4 regions of the Neorhizobium galegae bv. orientalis str. HAMBI 540 genome follow, and region 4 is predicted to be linked to each of the others. Evidence: riboswitches for the same ligand, from Rfam matches in the RefSeq annotation. Region 4 holds a riboswitch; each other region holds the start of a gene.
The links. A riboswitch is a leader RNA that binds a small molecule or an ion and turns the genes downstream of it on or off. The one in region 4 is predicted to bind cobalamin.

Region 1 (4,330 bases), on a different replicon from region 4:
GCATCGAGTTCAGGAAGAAGGCGGCATCGCCGGTCGGGGCAGTGTGCTGCGCCCAGAGCGCGATGTCGAAGTCACCGGCCGCAGCCATCTGCTGGATGTTCTCCACCACCTGCGTATCGATGGCGATGCCGATCTTTGCGAGTTCCGCCTTGACCACCGGCAGCATGGTGACGAGATCAGGACGCTGCGGATAGGTGATGACCAGCAGACGTAGCGGCTTGCCGCCTTTTTCGCGCATGCCGCCGCGGCCTTTTGCCCAGCCGGCTTCGTCGAGGAGCGCTGCGGCCTTGGCAGGGTCGGTCGAGCGTGCCTCTCTGCCCGCAAAGGGGAAATAGGAGGCGTAGGCGCCGGTGGCGGGGTCGCCGCCGTTGATCGCGGTTGCAAGCTCCTTGCGGTCGAAGGCCAGATCGATCGCCTGGCGCACCTTCACATCATCCATCGGCGGCCGGGCCGTGTTGAAGAAGGCGAGATACTGGTATCCGACCGGGAACGACTTGATCGCCAGATCAGGGTTTGTCTGGAGCCGGCTCACGACTTCCGACGGCAAGCCGAAAGCCAAATCGAGCTCGCCTGCTTCCAGCGCCAGCGTCAGGGTCTGGGCATCGCCGAACTTGCGGAAATTGACCGGCGAACGCTTGTCGGCGCCGGCAAAATGCGCGTTAGGCTCGAGCGTGATCGAGGCATCCGCCTTGAAGCCCGAGATTCGATAAGGACCGCTGAAGACGGCGTTGCCGGCCGCGGTGGGTTTGTACGCGATCAGCGGCCATTCCGCGAAGAGCGCCTGGATGAACGGTACCGGCTTTTCGGTTGTCACCTTCAGCGTCAGGTCGTCGGCCGCCTCGAAGGTCAGCTTGCCACCGGTGGCGAGCGCCGCCTTGTTGTTGGCGAATGTGTTGTCGAAACCTGCTGCCAGCGCCTTGGCGGTCATCGGCGTGCCGTCGGAAAACAAGCGGCCGGGTTTCAGGGTCACGGTCCAGGTCAGGTCGCCGATGCGCTGCGCCTTTTCGGCCAGTTCCGGCACGAGCTTGCCGTCCCGATCGACGGTGAAGAGGTTCTCGCCGACCCCGTGGCTAACCAGCGCCCAGCCGTTCGAGCCCTTGGCCGGATCCGTGCCACTGGTGATGTAGGTGGCGCCGACGCGAACCGGCTCGGCTGCAAAGACAGTGCCTGCGGTGACAAAGATGGTGGCACTGAGCCAGGCGGCGGCCAGGCGCGATAGAGTGTGCGACGTCAATTCTCTTTCCTCTTGTTCTATTCGGATGGGGTGCGAAGCCGCTGCTTGCGGCCCGTTGGGTGATAGGCGAAGTCCTCGACGATCCCGCCGCCGAGCAGGTGCTCGCCGATGATCCGGTCGATCGCGTCTTCGTTGACGCCGCCGTAATAGGTTCCTTCCGGAAACACTTGCAGCACGGGCGCCAGATTGCAGGGACCGAGACAGGTGGATTTTGCGGTCATCGTGCCGTCGCCGGCAGTCCGCAGTTTCTGCCGCTCCTGCTGGTTGCGCAGATGTCCCCAGATCACATCGGCTCCGGCCGCATTGCAGGGTCCGCCCTGGCAGACGAGCACGCGGCGTTTCTGGGTCGGCACGAGCGATCCCTCGGCAACTGGCGGTTTGTCGGTCTGCGGCACGTCCAGTGCTTCGGCGGTTTCGAGCAGTTCGCCGATCAACCGCGCCATCAGTGTGCTCGAGGCGATATCCCGGGCGATCGAAAGGACCGGCCAGCGCCGGCTATCGGCGGCCTTCCAGCGCTTCAGCGATTTCGTCAGCCAGATAAGGAAGCTCGGCTCCATGGGCAGGACGAGCGGCACGATAACGACGATTTCGACATCCTCGTCGAGCAGATCGGACAGCGCTTCGCGCAGAGAGGGGGTACCCTGTTCGGTAAAGGCGAACCGAACCGGTCCGGCTCCGGTCACGCCGGCTGCAAGTTTCGCGAGCCGTTGCATTTCCAGATGCGGCGATGCCGCAAAGGCGGATTTCGCAATCAGCAGGACGGCGCGCCCGGATACGTTTTGGGAAGATAATCCCTGTGTTTTCACTGCCTTCGTCTCACTCAAAGGAGGAGGCAGCAAAAATGAAGGTTGCGGCAGGCACGGATAGCCCAACGGAACCGTCATTCCTGTGGCACACCCCGACCACGGAATTTCTATCGTCAGGCAGGTCTCCTGGCTCGCGGGTCAAAGCCTTGATCGCCCGTCTTCCCGGCATTGGCGCCAGTGACATGTTGGGCGAACGGCTCACCGCTCACAGTTGCGGGACAGCTCCGGTTTTGACCGGATTCCCTCTTAGCTTCCGTCCGGGGACGGAAGAACCTTGACGCCGCGAACTTACACGGCCTCCTCTGTCTGTCAACGCTGCACCTCAACCCGTCATCCCGCAGGTGATCAGGAGCCGGGGAGGGCATGTTGCATCGTTGTCCCCCGATGAAACGATCTGGTCCGGAACTGCCGTAGCAATTCCGGACCAGAGGATATTGCCTCAATGCGAGGCACCGGAGCCGCCCACGGCAACGATCGTAAAGGGTTTTCCCTCGACGGCGATCGTGCGGACTTCCTTCAGGCTCTCCGCATCAACGATGCGAACCAGCGAATGCCGCGGATCGGTGATGACGACATGACCATCCGCCACGGCAAGACGCGGCCGCGGATCACGCCAATGACCGTCCTTGCTGTAGGGCTCCGTGATCTTTCCCTTGCGAACGATCTCGCCCTTGATCACATCCAGCACATGAAGATCACCGTCCTCGGTCAGGATGTAGGCGTTGCGCGGCGCAGCCGGATCCAGCAAAAAGTCAACGCGGCGGGTGGGAAGGTCGATCAGCCGGAAGTGCTTCTCGCTGTCCGGATCGATCAGGACGATTTTGTATTCGCCGTAGTTGCCGAGGAAGAACTGCATTGCCGTGCCGCCAAGCAAGGTACCAGTCGAACCTTTCGGCAGGTCAGATGGGTAAGCGAGCATTTCCAGTTTCGGTCCATCAAGTCCGCCGGGACGAGCGACAAGAACGCCTTCCTTGCAACCGAAAGCAACCAGCTGGGACGAAGTGGCCTCGCCGTGAAGATCGGTGCATTTCGCGACGTCGCCGAGCTGCCTGCCCGTCTCGTCAACGACGCGAAGCCCGACCCGCGGCGGCAATTCGTCGGGCTTGGTTTCGACTGCGGTGTTTGGAACCGACACGAGTACGAAACGACCCATCGTCACCGCGACACCATGGTGCGGCTTGGTGGTGTCGACTGTCTTCACGTCAGCCTTGCCCTCAAGAAGAGCTACTTCATCGATGATATCCGCTTTGCCGCCTCGATCGTAAAAGAGGATCGCATGGTCGTCATGCGGAACGACGTGGAAAGGATGCTTGCCCTCGAAAGTCACGGGCAACAGCCCGACGTCGGAAACGTCCAGATCCCGATGCTCGCCGTGATCGGAGAAATCGATGCCCGTCTTGAGGACGTGCACGATGTCCTGATCCGACTGCGTGGCAAATACGGTCCGGCCGGACGCACTGGCGGTCAGGGCCGCGGGACCCTTGACGTCATAGCGGCCGAGTTCCTTGCCGTTCTCGAAGTCGATGGCGCGGACGACTGGATTCGTATGATCGCCGACAAACAGGCGCCACGACTCTTTCGTCTCGTGATCGTCATCGGCAAACGCTCCGGAAGCAGCAAAGATGAGGCCTGACGCGACAGCTGCCAGCAGATGGTTTCGAGCAAGAGACAGTTTCATGGGGTTCCTTCCGTGGTGTTTGAACTTACGTCGCACGGGGCGGGCTTATTCGGCGGCCTGGCGAATTGCGCGGCATCTGAGAAAGCCGTCGCTGATGATATCCTTGGGAATATCTCGACCGATAAAGACGAAGCGGGTCATGGTCCTCGCTTGGCGATCCGAACTCGCCTAACTCGTTGACGATGACCGCGAACTTCTTTCCGTGCGGCTCCGTCAGGATGCGGTTGAGAAGCGTGGTTTTGCCAGCACCGAGATAACCGGTCAAAACCGTCACCGGTGTCGGTTCAATTTTCTGCTGTGACATGACTTGCCCCAAGATTGATGGCCGCTTTGATCGAAATTCGTTTTACGTTATAACATAACAAATGCGATCGTTGTCAATCCCCGAGAATGCGATGAGCGGCATTTGTCGGATCGCTAGGCAGATCGAAGCAAGACTGGTTGAGCTGGACCGAGAGGGGAATGTCGAACGAACACTGGAGACGAGCGCTTCAACCACCTCGGATGGCTGGGAGCTATCGAGCTGTACTTTCCCGAACGATAAGCTCCCATTCGACGGGTGCGGTGTATGGCTTGGCATCATTGATCCGGGCGACGATCGCCTCGGCCGTC
Region 2 (4,330 bases), 2.2 Mb from region 4:
TTATCAACCGGCACGTTCCATGATGGCATCTTCTACTAACTAAAGGAGAGGATGCCGGAATTGCCGATACCGCTTCGCGGCCTGCTGACCATACCGCTCTTGCTTTTGCCTGCCGCAGCGCTGGCGGGAGACCCTGCCGTTTGCGCAGCGCTCTACCGGAAACTTGGAAACAGCCCGGAGATCATCGGCAACACGTCCGCTGCGCGCAGCTACGCCCAGCAGCTCGGCGAATATAATGCCGACATCCGCGAACTGCGGGTCGACATGCGCCGCGCCGGCTGCGGCAACGGCAGCGTCGTGGTTCTCGGTGGCCCCAATGCCGAGGTCTGCGGCCAGATGCGGGATGCGCTGGACAGGATGGAGCAGAGCCGCGACACGCTGACGGCGGAGCGCAACGGTTCGCGGCAGATGATCCTGCCCTCGGAAGAGCGCAATGCCATTCTCGCCGCCATTCGCGAACAGCGCTGCATCCCTTCTTTCGAGCCGCTGCCGCCTGTAGTCGACGACAAGCGAAAGGTGCCGGGCATCGAACTCCCCAGGCAAGAGGAGCCTTATTCCGGAATTACCAACCTGCGCACCCACCCACCGCAAAAGCCGCAGGCAACCGCGGTCCAGCCGCCGGTGCTCACGCCGCCGCCGGAGCGGCCATACGACCCAAGCAAAAAGGTGCGCACCGTCGGGCCGACCTTCCTGCCCGAAGCGGGTATCGATCTCACCAATCCGAAATCGGCAGGACCGCAGCCGCAGCAATAATCAGCGGCCGTTCCACCGGTCCTGAAAGATCAGCGCGTCCAGGCCTAAACGCTGGCGCCAGCCCTTGAGCGCCAGTTCGGGTTCGCCATAGAGCCGATCGACATAACCGAGGCAGAGCCAGGCGACGATCTCGACGCGATCGGGAATGCCGAGCAGCCCGCGCACGTCCTCGTCGCGGAAAATGCTGACCCAGCCGACACCGACGCCCTCGGCCCTTGCCGCCAGCCACAGGTTCTGCACGGCGCAGACGGTCGAATAGGCATCCATGCGCGGATTGTGGGTCCGGCCGAGCACGACCGGACCGGCGCGGTCCGGATCGCAGGTAACACAGATCGACAGCGGCGCCTTGACAATGCCTTCCAGCTTGAGACTGCGGTAGAGGTCGCGGCTTTCGTCCGGAAACATCTCAACGGCCTCGTCATTGGCGCGCGAAAAGGCGGCCCGCGCGGCCTCGCGTACCGCCGGATCGCGGATGAGGATGAAATTCCAGGGCTGCATGAAGCCGACCGAGGGTGCCGAATGCGCGGCGCCAAGCAGCCGCTTTACCAGATCGTCCGGCAGCGGATCGGGCAGGAACTGGTCGCGCACGTCACGGCGCGTCTCGATTGCCCGGTAGACGGCCGCGCGTTCGGCCTTCGAAAACTCACCGGCAGGCAGCAAGGCATGCGCGAAAGGATCAGGCTGCATCGTTTGTCCCCAACAATGCCGTCGCTCCCTTGCCCTTCAGAAGCAAAGAGAGGTCCGAAACCTTTCCGCCGTCCGCGCGGGGTCGGTCTATCGTGTCAGGCCGGTCTTCTGACTTGGCTTCATCCGCCTGCACCGCCGCCTTCCCGGTTTCCCAGTGGCTTTCATATCCTGCGGCCGAGCGTCCACCTCACAGCGTTGGGCACGTTCCGGTTCCACCCCGGATTCCCGATTCTCCGGCTTGTCACCGGCACCTGACAGGATCGCTTATGCCCTTACGTTATCCTCGGCGCAAGGCGCTCATGCGACGGGGAAATAGCGCACATAGGCAAATTCATCGCCGTTGGGCGACCAGTTCGGCGAATTCATCGTGCCCTGCCCGCCGAAGAGCTCGAACAGCGTTTCGACATTGCCGCCGTCCATATCCATCAACCTGACGCGGACGTCGAGATCGCGCGGGTGGTCGAAGACATCGGCGCCGTAGGAGACGAAGACGACCTTGTCACCCTTCGGTGATGGATGAGGAAACCAGTCGCCGTAACCGCTGTCGGTGATCCGCTCGGCCGCGCCGCCGGCGGCAGGGACGCGCCAGATCTGCGTCAGCCCGGTGCGGCTGGAATTGAAGTAGATCCATTTCCCGTCCGGCGAAAAATCCGGCCCGTCATTGCGGCCCTCGCCGAATGTCAGCCGCGTCTCTGCGCCGCCTTCGATGCCGATCGTATAGATATCGAACTCGTCGCCGCGGATGCCGCAATAGGCGAAGCTTTTCCCGTCCGGCGACCAGCCATGCCAGTAGGACGGCAGATTCCGGGTGACCAGCCGCGGCACGCCGCCACCGGCGGGAAGGACATAGATCGCCGACTTGTCGAACTCTACCTTGTCGGAAATGGCGATCAGCGAACCGTCCGGCGAGATGCCGTGGTCGTTGTTGCATTGGCGGGCAAAGCCGGTATCGACCAGTCTGGGCCCGTCGTCACCCTCCGGTGACAGACGATAGATCAGGCCCTCGCTGTTGAGCATCAGGTAACGCCCGTCGGGCGACCAGTTGGGCGCCTCGAACAGGGCTTCCGTCTGCCAGACCACCCGCGCCTGCAGGGTGCGGATGTTGAAGATCTCGACGGAGCTACGAGCCATCAGCCTCTTCTTCAACAAGCTCAAAAATATCCTTTAATGCTACCCTCATAAGCTGATCCAGAAACAGTTGGCGTCCAGACGCTACTTTTTCTTCATCAATGGACTGATCAACTAAGTCCTCATTGAGAGGTACTTCAAAATTCAGAATCCACCAGCGATCAATCTTCTTTGCGAGAAGATGCGCCTGAAATAAAAGTTGCAAATCGAGGGCGGCTTTTTTGTCGTCTAGTAAAATCGCATAAAGTTCGTGCGCCACCTCGCCTCTGTACTTTATAAATCTGTCAATAAGCTGATTGTCATCAGGCGAAATGGCGCCCATTTCCAAATGGAAATCGCGGCAAGCGCGGAATACACCCTTCCCATTTAGCAAGGAGGCATACTCTTTTCCAGGAATGCCGACTAATTCACCATCTATAGACCGCCACTCGTTAGTGAAAAAATCCCTCACCCTGTCTGTGATTAGCTCTTTTAGATTCTCGTAAACCACCAGGAAAAGTGCGGCAATACGGAGATTTAGAGAAATCTCAGCGTGATCTTCCTTTAGGAGACGTTTCAATTTCTCGTAGGGAAGATCATCAATCTCCATGACCTACCGATCCCGGAAACGGTTGGTGATCGGGTAGCGCCGGTCGCGGCCGAAGTTCTTCTTGGTGATCTTGACGCCCGGCGCGGATTGGCGCCGCTTGTATTCGGCCAGATAGAGCAGGTGCTCGATCCGGTGAACGGTGGCGATGTCGTGGCCGCGGGCGATGATCTCTTCCGTGCCCATCTCCAGCTCGACCAGGCACTCGAGAATATCATCGAGCACCGGATAGGGCGGCAGCGAATCCTGGTCGGTCTGGTTGGGTCGCAGTTCTGCGGACGGCGCCTTGGAGATGATGTTCTTCGGGATCACCTCGCCGCTCGGGCCAAGAGCCGTCGGCGGCAGGTGTTCGTTGCGCCAGGCGGCCAGCGCATAGACCTGCATCTTGTAGAGATCCTTGATCGGATTGAAGCCGCCGTTCATGTCGCCGTAAAGGGTCGCGTAGCCGACCGACATTTCCGATTTGTTGCCGGTCGTTACCACCATCGAACCGAACTTGTTGGAGATCGCCATCAGGATCGTACCGCGCGCACGGCTCTGGAGGTTCTCCTCGGTAATCCCCCCGTCGGTTCCTTCGAACAGCTCGGCCAGCGCCGACGAAAAACCGTCCACCGGCTCGGCGATCTCCACGATGTCGTAACGGCAGCCAAGCGCCCTGGCGCAATCGGCCGCGTCCTTCAGCGAGTCCTCGGACGTATAGCGATAGGGCAACATCACCGTCCGCACCCTCTCCTCGCCGAGCGCATCGACGGCGATTGCCGCGCAGATGGCGCTGTCGATGCCGCCGGACAGGCCGAGAACGACCGACTTGAAGCCGTTCTTGTTGACGTAGTCGCGGAAACCCAGAAGGCAGGCGCGGTAATCCGCCTCCTCCTTTTCCGGAATGCGCGCCATCGGCCCGTGGGCGCAGTGCCAGGTCTCGCCAATCCGCTTCCATTCCGTGACGGCGACGGCAGCCTCGAACTGGCTCATCTGGAAGGCGAGCGACTTGTCGGTGTTGAAGGCGAAGCTTGCGCCGTCGAAGACCAGTTCGTCCTGGCCGCCGAGCTGGGCCGCGTAGATCATCGGCAGGCCGGTCTCGATCACTTGTTTCAGCACGACCTGATGGCGGATATCCACCTTGCCGCGATAGTAGGGCGAACCGTTCGGCACGAGCAGGATTTCCGCGCCGCTTTC
Region 3 (4,330 bases), 1.1 Mb from region 4:
ATCGTCCCAGGCCCGATAGCTGCGATAACGGCTTTCACACCAGGCGACGTGGCGGCTGCCATAACCCCGATCCGCCTGGATAGCGCCGCCGATAATGGCGCCGGCACCGAAGGCGGCCAGCGGGAACCAGAAACCGTTGTGATAACGATAACCGGGGCGGCGGTCGCGGTAACCACGATGGCCGCGATACCAGCTGTAGCGGTCACGCCGGAAATCGCGACGATACTGAACATTGGTGACATCGCTGGCGGCCGAAATGCCGGATGGCGGAGCCGGCATTTGGACAGCCTGCGCGGGTACAAGGCCAGCAAATGTCGTGACAACAGCGACTGCCGCTGCGGTCAGGCGTAGACGAAAGGCATTCATGCGGGATGTTTCCTCATTCTGATTTTCAGTGAGAAAACAACGCCAGATGCGGGATTCCGTTCCTGGCAAGACACTTGGCGCCGATCACGAATTGGCGATCAGGCAACGATCGAAAGTTGCGCCTGCTCGCCCTGCAGCCGGTTGACCATGAAGTTCGAGTACCATTCGACGAACTGCATGACACCGCCTTCGTGGAGTGGCGAATAGGGACCGGGTTCGTAGGCGGGCGAGCGGATGCCGAAGGCGTTTTCCTCGACGATCTGGCGGTCCTGGTCGTTGGTCATGTTCCAGACATGGGTCAGGTCTTCGAGATTGTAATCGACGCCCTCGACCGCGTCCTTATGGACCAGCCATTTGGTGGTAACTGCCGTTTCCTCCGGCCCGAGCGGGGTGACGCGGAACGAGATCGCGTGGTCGCCGAGAATGTGGTTCCAGCTGCTCGGATAGTGGAAGAGCAGCATGGTGCCGATCGAGTTGATGGTCACGTCGTCGGAGAGTTTGCGCTGTACGGCGTTGCGGCCGCTCATCGTATAGCTCTCGGCATCTTCGATCAGCGGCATGCGCGCAACGCGGAACTGGCCGGTTTCGTCCATCCGGAATTCGCTCGGCAACCCGGCCTCCTCACAGCGCTGCCAATGGGCGGCGATGACCGGATCGTCCTTGGCGCCCTGGACACCGGTCGCGGTCGGCGATTCCGGATAGGTGCGGCAGAGTTCCGGGTGGTTGGCGGCGCAATGGTAACATTCGCGGTTGTTTTCCCAGACGAGCTTCCAGTTGCCCTTCTCAATGATCGTCGACTGATGCGCGACCTTGGCTTCCGACAAGCGGTGCGGGGCCATATAGGGCTCGATCGCAGCGCGAACCGGCGCGAAATCCGGCGCCTCGTTGGCAAGGCAGATGAAGATAAAGCCCGCGACGCTCTCGCAATGGACCTTCTTCATGCTGAACTGGGTCTTGTCGAAATCCTGGCCCATCTGGCGGCCGACCAGAAGCGAGCCGTCCAGCTCGTAAGTCCATTGATGGTAGGGACAGACGAGCCGCACCGCCGAGCCATGCTCCTTGGTGCAGACGCGGCTGCCGCGATGGCGGCAGGTATTGTGCAGCGCCCGGATCTGGTTGTCGCGGCCACGCACGACGACTACCGGATAATCGCCGATCTGCAGGGTGAAATAGGCTCCGGCCTTGGGCAGCTCGCAATCATGCCCGACGAACAGCCAGTCGCGGTACCAGATCATTTCCAGATCGAGCTTGAAATAGGCGGGATCGGTATAGAAGGGCTGTTCGAGGCTGAATCCCTCGCGGCGGTTCTTGAGCTGCCGCAGGGCCTGATTGCGAATTTCCATATACTTACCTTCCTCGTCAATGTGGACAGCGGAAGGACATGGAAATGCCGGCCGGCCCCAGGCCCGCCCCAAACCCTGTCCCGAACGCCCGCCGCGTCCGGTCGTCATCTTTTGTCCCGAGGCTGGTTTCCGGGCTCAGGAGCTGTCCGTTGCGGGACGGGCTCGGCGCCTTCCCGGGCGGCCTTTTCGGCTCTTTCCCAGTGGCCTGTACCAAGCTTTCTTGCTCCACCACCGTTGCGGGGGCAGCGCCGGATCAAGGTTTTGAAGACCCCTGCCGGCTTCCCAATTCTCCGCCTTCCCTAGACAGGCGGCACCTCAAGATCGAGACGGATATAATCATTGAGCCGGCGTGTCGCATAGGCGACATTGCGACATCGGCAACCGCGTTGGCGACAGCGGCGAAACGGCCCAGAATGCAACACTCCAGCCCCGCGAAAGCGAAACCTGTCATTAAGGGATAAGCCATAAAATCCCGGCTCGAATGGGAGCGATGCCACCGTGCAGGCCAAGGGAAAAATCCGTTACTATAAAGCTCCTCCACCAAAGCCTCCGGCGCCGGTGGTGGTGAAGACCGCTGCCCATTCCGAATTCCTCCGGACGGGGCGCATCGCCCGCTACAATCCGATCTGGCTGCCGGAAGAGCGCCGTTATCTCACCCATGACGAGGTCGCCGAGCGCACGGGCAAAAGGCTCGAGGCGGCCGGCGAGACAAGCCACAACCGGATCAACTCCTTTCATCGCTCGATCAAGTTTCCGAAGATCATCTTTCACCACACGCTCGATGAGCGGCCGCATCTCGGCTATTGCCATGTCACGGCGGCAAGAACGCAGCTTGCCCACGGCGTGCCGGTCAGCTGGTCCTTCTACATTGCCAACTTCGTCTCGGAGATGGGCGGGGAGGAAACGTTCTTCGAGCGTATCAGCACGGCTTATTCGCGCATGTATTTCGCCGTCGCGGTCGAACGAGAGGCCGGCCAGCCGCTGCAGATCAACCGGTCGATCCGCAAGAACGGCCTTCTGTTCCGCACCAACGATCCGATGGAAGCGATCAAGAACGTGCTGATGCTCGGCACCTCCAACGAAATGCTCCGCGAGATCATCAAAAAGCTATGAAGACGCCCGGGTCCGCGTTATTGACGGGCGGATATGACGGCTCAAATCATCGACATCACCCGGGATCATGACGGCGCGCTTGCCCAAGCCTGCGCTGTGCTCGGCGACGGCCTGCCCGTGGCGATCCCGACCGAGACGGTCTACGGGCTTGCGGCCGATGCCACCAATCCCGCCGCCATCACCCGCATCTATGAGACCAAGGGCCGGCCGCGCTTCAATCCGCTGATCTGCCACATGTCGGATCTTGCCATGGCCGAGCGTTATGCCGACTTCGACCCGATTTCGCGAAAGCTTGCTGAAGCCTTCTGGCCGGGACCCCTCACCCTGATCCTGCCCCTGAAACCCGAAAGCGGCATCCATGCCCTGGCGACGGCCGGGCTCGATACGGTCGGCATCCGGCTTCCCAAGGGCTTCGCTTCAGATCTGATCCGCGCCTTCGGCAAGCCGCTCGCGGCGCCGAGCGCCAACACGTCCGGCAAGGTGAGCCCAACCAGCGCCGCCCATGTGGCTGACGATCTGGGCGACAAGCTGGCCTTGATCATCGACGGCGGCGCGGCTCCGGTCGGTGTGGAATCGACCATCGTTCGTGTCGAGGATGGCGTGATCCGGCTACTGCGGCCGGGCGGGGTTGCCGTGGAAGAGATCGAACGGGCGACCGGACTTTCGGTGATCAGACCGGGCGGTCCGGCGGCGATCATCGAGGCTCCCGGCATGCTCGCTTCCCATTACGCGCCAGGAGCGGCGGTCAGGCTCAATGTCGACCATGTCGAGACCGGCGAGGTGTTGATCCGGCTCGGTTCTGCTCCCGTGAAGGGAATGGAACTCGCCGCAGCGGTTTTTGACCTCAGCCCGTCCGGTGATCTTGCGCAGGCGGCGGCAAACCTGTTCGATTACCTGAAGCGGGCCGACGCCACCGGCGCCGCCAGTATCGCCGTCACACCCATTCCCGACCATGGGCTCGGCGAAGCGATCAACGACCGGCTGGTGAGGGCCGCCGCTCCGCGGGAATAAGCCGGGGCAAAAGAGGAGGAGACGCTGATGGATATTTCCGGGCCGAAACCAGAACTTCTCGACCGCTTCGCCGCGATCGTCGGCGAAAATCACGTGCTGCGCGATGCCAGCGATCTTGCGCCGCATCTGGTCGAGGGCCGCGGGCTCTACAAAGGTTCCTCGCCGATGCTCCTGAAACCGTGCTCGGTCGAGGAAGTGTCGGCGATCCTGAAGCTTGCGAGCGAGACCGGCACGCCGATCGTGCCGCAAACCGGCAATACCGGCCTTGTCGGAGGCCAGACGCCGCGCACCGGCGGCAGCGACCTGATCGTCTCGCTCGAACGCATGAACCGCATCCGCGACGTCGATCCGGTCGCAAACGTGCTGGTCGCCGACGGCGGCGCCATCCTTGCCGACGTGCAGAAGGCGGCGGAAGCCGTCGACCGGCTGTTTCCGCTGTCGCTCGGCTCAGAGGGCTCCTGCCGCATCGGCGGCAACCTCTCCACCAATGCCGGCGG
Region 4 (4,330 bases):
GCCGAGCCCGATCAGCACCGCCGGGTCGATCGCGCCATTGGCGGCCGACACGATTTTGACGGCGCGCGGCAGATGTGCGGACACGCGATCCCTGGCGGTCGCGAGGCCGGCGGCATCCAGGAGGTCGCTCTTGGTGAGCACGATCATGTCGGCGCAGGCCACCTGGTCCTCGAACACTTCCTCGACCGGATCGTCGTGATCGATGGAGCCGTCCGCGTCACGCTGCGCTTCCAGCGCCTTGTGATCGTCGGCAACACGACCTTCGGCGAGCGCCAGTCCGTCGACCACGGCAATCACCGCATCGACCGTTACTCGGGCTTTCACGTCAGGCCACTGGAAGGCCTGGACGAGGGGCTTCGGCAGCGCGAGCCCGGAGGTCTCGATGAGGATGTGATCGACGCGAGGTTCGATGGCCAGGATACGGTCGATCGCCGGCACGAAATCGTCGGCGACCGTGCAGCAGATGCAGCCGTTGGCAAGCTCGATGATGTTGTCTTCCGGGCAGCTTTCGATGCCGCAGCCCTTCAGCACGTCGCCGTCGATGCCGACATCGCCGAATTCGTTGACGATGATCGCCAGCCGCTTGCCTTTCAGGTTTTCGATCAGGTTGCGGATCAGCGTGGTCTTGCCGGCTCCCAGAAACCCGGTAACGACGGTGCAGGGAACGCGGTCGAACGAAACGCTCATGATGGCATGTCCTCGTGGTGATGAAAGGGTGGAATACGGGCCGTCATGCCCTTGCCGCGCAGGCAGGTCGGACGGCCGCGAAGGGGAAGGAAGCCGCGCTCGTCCTCGGCCAGCATCATCGCGCCGGTGACGATGTCCTCGACATTGTCGAGCGAGAGATGGCCGAAGACATAGGACCAGCCGCTCTTGTGATTGAAGGCGGCACTCGGGCTTTTTTCGCAATTGGCAAGGCAGGTGACCGGCTTGATCGCAAGCGGCTTGCCGCTTGCTGCCTCGCGCAGCGCCGCGATCAGTGCGATGCCCGGCCGGATTTCGCCGTCGGACGCGTCACGGCAATTGGTGCAGACGAAAATCGTCACATCTGCCAGGCCGGCGGTTGCCGGATCATCTGGTCGGTGGTCACTCATCGGTCAGCCGCGTTCCCGCCGGGGTCGAAAAATCGGGGCGCGGAGCAGAAGGTCGAAATCCCTCTGCGGTGATCGAGAAACTTCCTCCGGAGCACCCCGCCCGGTGAAGCAAAATTAATCGGACGGCAGGTCTCCTGGCTCGCGGGTCGTCGCCATTTGCCTGCCTTCCCAGGATACCGTTGGCCGGATTTCCCAGTGGCTTGACGGCCAAATGGCCGTTTTAGGCAATGGCTCGCCGCCTACAGTTGCGGGGGCAGCCGCGGCATTGATCCTGAATAAGGGATCGCACCGCATTCTCTCTTAGCCCTCCCCGTTGCCGGAAAGGGACCATCTCCTCTCAACTAAGCCCGGTCGCAGGCCCATGTCAATGCGTCGCAAAGGCGATTGCCGTGACGCCGAATTCGTCTATAGTGACCGAGCCTATGGTGCCCGAAAGGGTTTTAGAGGGAATGCGGTGCGACGGAATTCCGCCGTCCAACCCGCGGCTGCCCCCGCAACTGTAAGCGGAAAGTCTTCGACCAAAACGGCCGTCCGGCCGTCAAGCCACTGGGAAATCCGGCCAACGGACTCCTGGGAAGGCGGGAGAAGGCGTCCGATCCGCGAGCCAGGAGACCTGCCAGAGGCGGCAAAGAACGTGAACGGCCCTCGGGTGGAGGGCGAAAGGACGAGACCATGGTACTGAATTCTGCTGCAGCTGCAGTCACCATTTCCGCTTCGAAGATCATTCCCCTCAGCATGACGGCCTTGCTCGGCCTGTTCATCGTTGGCTTTGTCGGCTTCTCGCATCTGGAAGTCGTCCACAATGCCGCGCATGACACGCGCCACTCGCTCGCCTTCCCCTGCCACTGAGGAGTTCTCCCAAATGTCGTTGTTTCGCAACATCGTCTTCACGGCGGTGATCGCCGGGCTTTTGTCCGGATTGCTGCTGACCGTGATGCAGAGCTTCTCCACCGTGCCGCTGATCCTGCAGGCGGAAGTGTTCGAAAATGCCGCGCCCGAAGCGGGGCACAGCCATGACGCGGCGCCGGCAGCAGGTGCCACGGCATCCGCTGCCGAGCATCACCATGGCGAGGAAGCCTGGGCTCCCGCCGATGGCTTCGAGCGTTTCATCTACACGCTTGCGGCGGACATGCTGTCGGCTATCGGTTTTGCCCTTGTCCTCATTGCTGCCTCGGAAGCGTTCGGCGGCTTCAAGGGCTGGCGTGGCGGTCTGATGTTCGGCATTGCCGGCTTCCTCGCCGTCATCCTTGCGCCCGGCCTTGGCCTGCCGCCGGAATTGCCCGGCATGCCGGCTGCGGAACTCGGCCCGCGCCAGATCTGGTGGGTCTCGACGGCTGTCTGCACCGCGATTGGCCTCGGCCTGCTCGTCTACACACGCTCGGCCGTATTTGCAGCGCTTGCGATCGTGCTGCTGATGGCCCCGCATCTGGTCGGCGCGCCGCTGCCGCCCAGCCATGAAACGGCCGTCCCGATGGATCTCTATGCCCGCTTCGTCAACGCCGTCTATGCCACCAACCTGGTGTTCTGGGCGGTGCTCGGTGCGCTGGCCGGTGTCGTCCGCGAAAAGTTCCGCGCTGGCGAGGAGGCTTCTGCCGGATCTTCGGCGAAGCTCGTCTCCCGGTGAAGGAGATCGACGAGGCGTCCGTCGAGCGTCACCGCGCCAAGATGGCGAACCGCAAGGCGGTTCAGGATGCGGAAGTGGCAGAGAAGACCCAGGAAAAGGGTCTTCTCATCGTCCATACCGGCTCGGGCAAGGGTAAATCCACCGCGGCTTTCGGCTTGGCGCTGCGCATGCTCGGTAACAACCGCCGGGTCGGCGTCGTGCAGTTCATCAAGGGCGCCTGGTCGACCGGGGAGCAGCCGGCGCTTGCCGTCTTCGGTGACCGCGTCGTTTGGCACACGATGGGCGAGGGTTTTACCTGGGAGACCCAGGACCTGAAGCGCGATGTCGCGGCGGCGGAAAAGGCCTGGGAAAAGGCACTCGACCTGATGGCGGACGAGACGATCGGGCTAGTCATCCTCGACGAACTCAACATCGCGCTCCGTTATGACTATCTCGATCTCGACAGGATCGTCGCCGCGCTACAGGCACGGCGGCCGGATCTGCATGTGGTCGTCACCGGCCGCAACGCCAAGCCGGCGCTGATCGAGGCTGCCGACATGGTGACCGAGATGTCGCTGGTCAAGCACCACTTCAAGGCGGGCGTGAAGGCCCAGGCCGGCATCGAGTTTTAGCCATGGTTCGGGTCAAGCCAGCTCGGGCGCTGATGTTTCAGGGAACGGGCTCGGATGTGGGCAAGTCGCTGGTCGTGGCCGGGCTTGCCCGCGCCTTTACGCTGCGCGGCCTGAAGATCATGCCGTTCAAGCCGCAGAACATGTCGAACAATGCCGCGGTCACCGCGGATGGCGGCGAAATCGGCCGGGCGCAGGCGCTGCAGGCGCGTGCCGCCGGCGCACCGCTCAGCGTCCACATGAACCCGGTGCTCCTGAAGCCGCAGAGCGAGGTGGGTGCGCAGGTCGTGGTGCAAGGCAGGGTCGAAGGCAATGCCAAGGCCGCCGAGTATCAGATACTCAAACGGACGCTGATGCCGCGGGTTCTCGAAAGTTTCGGGCTTCTTCGCAATCAGGCCGATCTGGTGTTGATCGAAGGTGCCGGCAGCGCCTCGGAAATCAATCTTCGCCAGAACGACATCGCCAATATGGGGTTCGCGCGGGCCGCCGACGTGCCGGTGGTGCTGATCGGCGATATCGACCGCGGCGGGGTGATCGCCAGCCTTGCCGGCACCAGGCTGGTGCTCGATCCCGAAGATGCGGCAATGATCCGGGGCTTTATCGTCAATCGGTTTCGGGGCGACCCAGCCCTGTTCGCAGACGGCATGCGGATGATCGGGGAACTCACGGGCTGGCATTCGGTCGGGCTGTTGCCGCATTTTGCCGATGCGGCCCGGCTGCCGGCCGAAGATGCGCTCGGCCTCAATACGCCTTCCGTGCGGAAGGCTGGTGCGAGGATCAGGATCGCGGTGCCGATCCTGCCGCATATCTCCAATTTCGATGATCTCGATCCGCTGGAAGCGGAGCCGGATGTCGATCTCATCCGGGTCCGGCCGGGGCAGGTCATTCCCGGCGATTGCGATCTCGTGCTGCTGGTGGGCTCGAAGGCGACGATATTCGATCTGCGGGCGCTGAAGGCGGCAGGGTTCGACGTGGATATTGCGGCGCATGTTCGGCGCGGGGGG

Region 1: another riboswitch for cobalamin. It lies ahead of RG540_RS26640 ((2Fe-2S) ferredoxin domain-containing protein); the one in region 4 lies ahead of RG540_RS19570 (CbtB domain-containing protein).
Region 2: another riboswitch for cobalamin. It lies ahead of bluB (5,6-dimethylbenzimidazole synthase); the one in region 4 lies ahead of RG540_RS19570 (CbtB domain-containing protein).
Region 3: another riboswitch for cobalamin. It lies ahead of RG540_RS02460 (aromatic ring-hydroxylating oxygenase subunit alpha); the one in region 4 lies ahead of RG540_RS19570 (CbtB domain-containing protein).

The regions. Positions count from the first base shown of each region.
Region 1 covers NZ_HG938354.1:871,503-875,832, reverse strand. The annotation lists gene RG540_RS26645 (ABC transporter substrate-binding protein) at 1-1,234, opposite strand, end outside; gene RG540_RS26640 ((2Fe-2S) ferredoxin domain-containing protein) at 1,252-2,040, opposite strand; cobalamin riboswitch at 2,140-2,333, opposite strand; gene aztD (zinc metallochaperone AztD) at 2,480-3,718, opposite strand; partial or broken gene RG540_RS31885 (GTP-binding protein) at 3,876-4,022, opposite strand; gene RG540_RS26625 (LacI family DNA-binding transcriptional regulator) at 4,234-4,330, opposite strand, start outside.
Region 2 covers NZ_HG938353.1:1,635,609-1,639,938, reverse strand. The annotation lists gene RG540_RS08395 (hypothetical protein) at 52-753, shown strand; gene bluB (5,6-dimethylbenzimidazole synthase) at 754-1,440, opposite strand; cobalamin riboswitch at 1,522-1,710, opposite strand; gene RG540_RS08385 (TolB family protein) at 1,738-2,571, opposite strand; gene RG540_RS08380 (hypothetical protein) at 2,561-3,157, opposite strand; gene RG540_RS08375 (NAD+ synthase) at 3,161-4,330, opposite strand, start outside.
Region 3 covers NZ_HG938353.1:515,946-520,275, reverse strand. The annotation lists gene RG540_RS02465 (BA14K family protein) at 1-366, opposite strand, end outside; gene RG540_RS02460 (aromatic ring-hydroxylating oxygenase subunit alpha) at 465-1,709, opposite strand; cobalamin riboswitch at 1,813-2,042, opposite strand; gene RG540_RS02455 (DUF6656 family protein) at 2,268-2,822, shown strand; gene RG540_RS02450 (L-threonylcarbamoyladenylate synthase) at 2,856-3,833, shown strand; gene RG540_RS02445 (FAD-binding oxidoreductase) at 3,861-4,330, shown strand, end outside.
Region 4 covers NZ_HG938353.1:4,052,815-4,057,144, reverse strand. The annotation lists gene cobW (cobalamin biosynthesis protein CobW) at 1-687, opposite strand, end outside; gene RG540_RS19575 (DUF1636 family protein) at 684-1,094, opposite strand; cobalamin riboswitch at 1,202-1,441, opposite strand; cobalamin riboswitch at 1,501-1,729, shown strand; gene RG540_RS19570 (CbtB domain-containing protein) at 1,767-1,943, shown strand; gene RG540_RS19565 (CbtA family protein) at 1,957-2,718, shown strand; gene cobO (cob(I)yrinic acid a,c-diamide adenosyltransferase) at 2,760-3,329, shown strand; gene RG540_RS19555 (cobyric acid synthase) at 3,332-4,330, shown strand, end outside.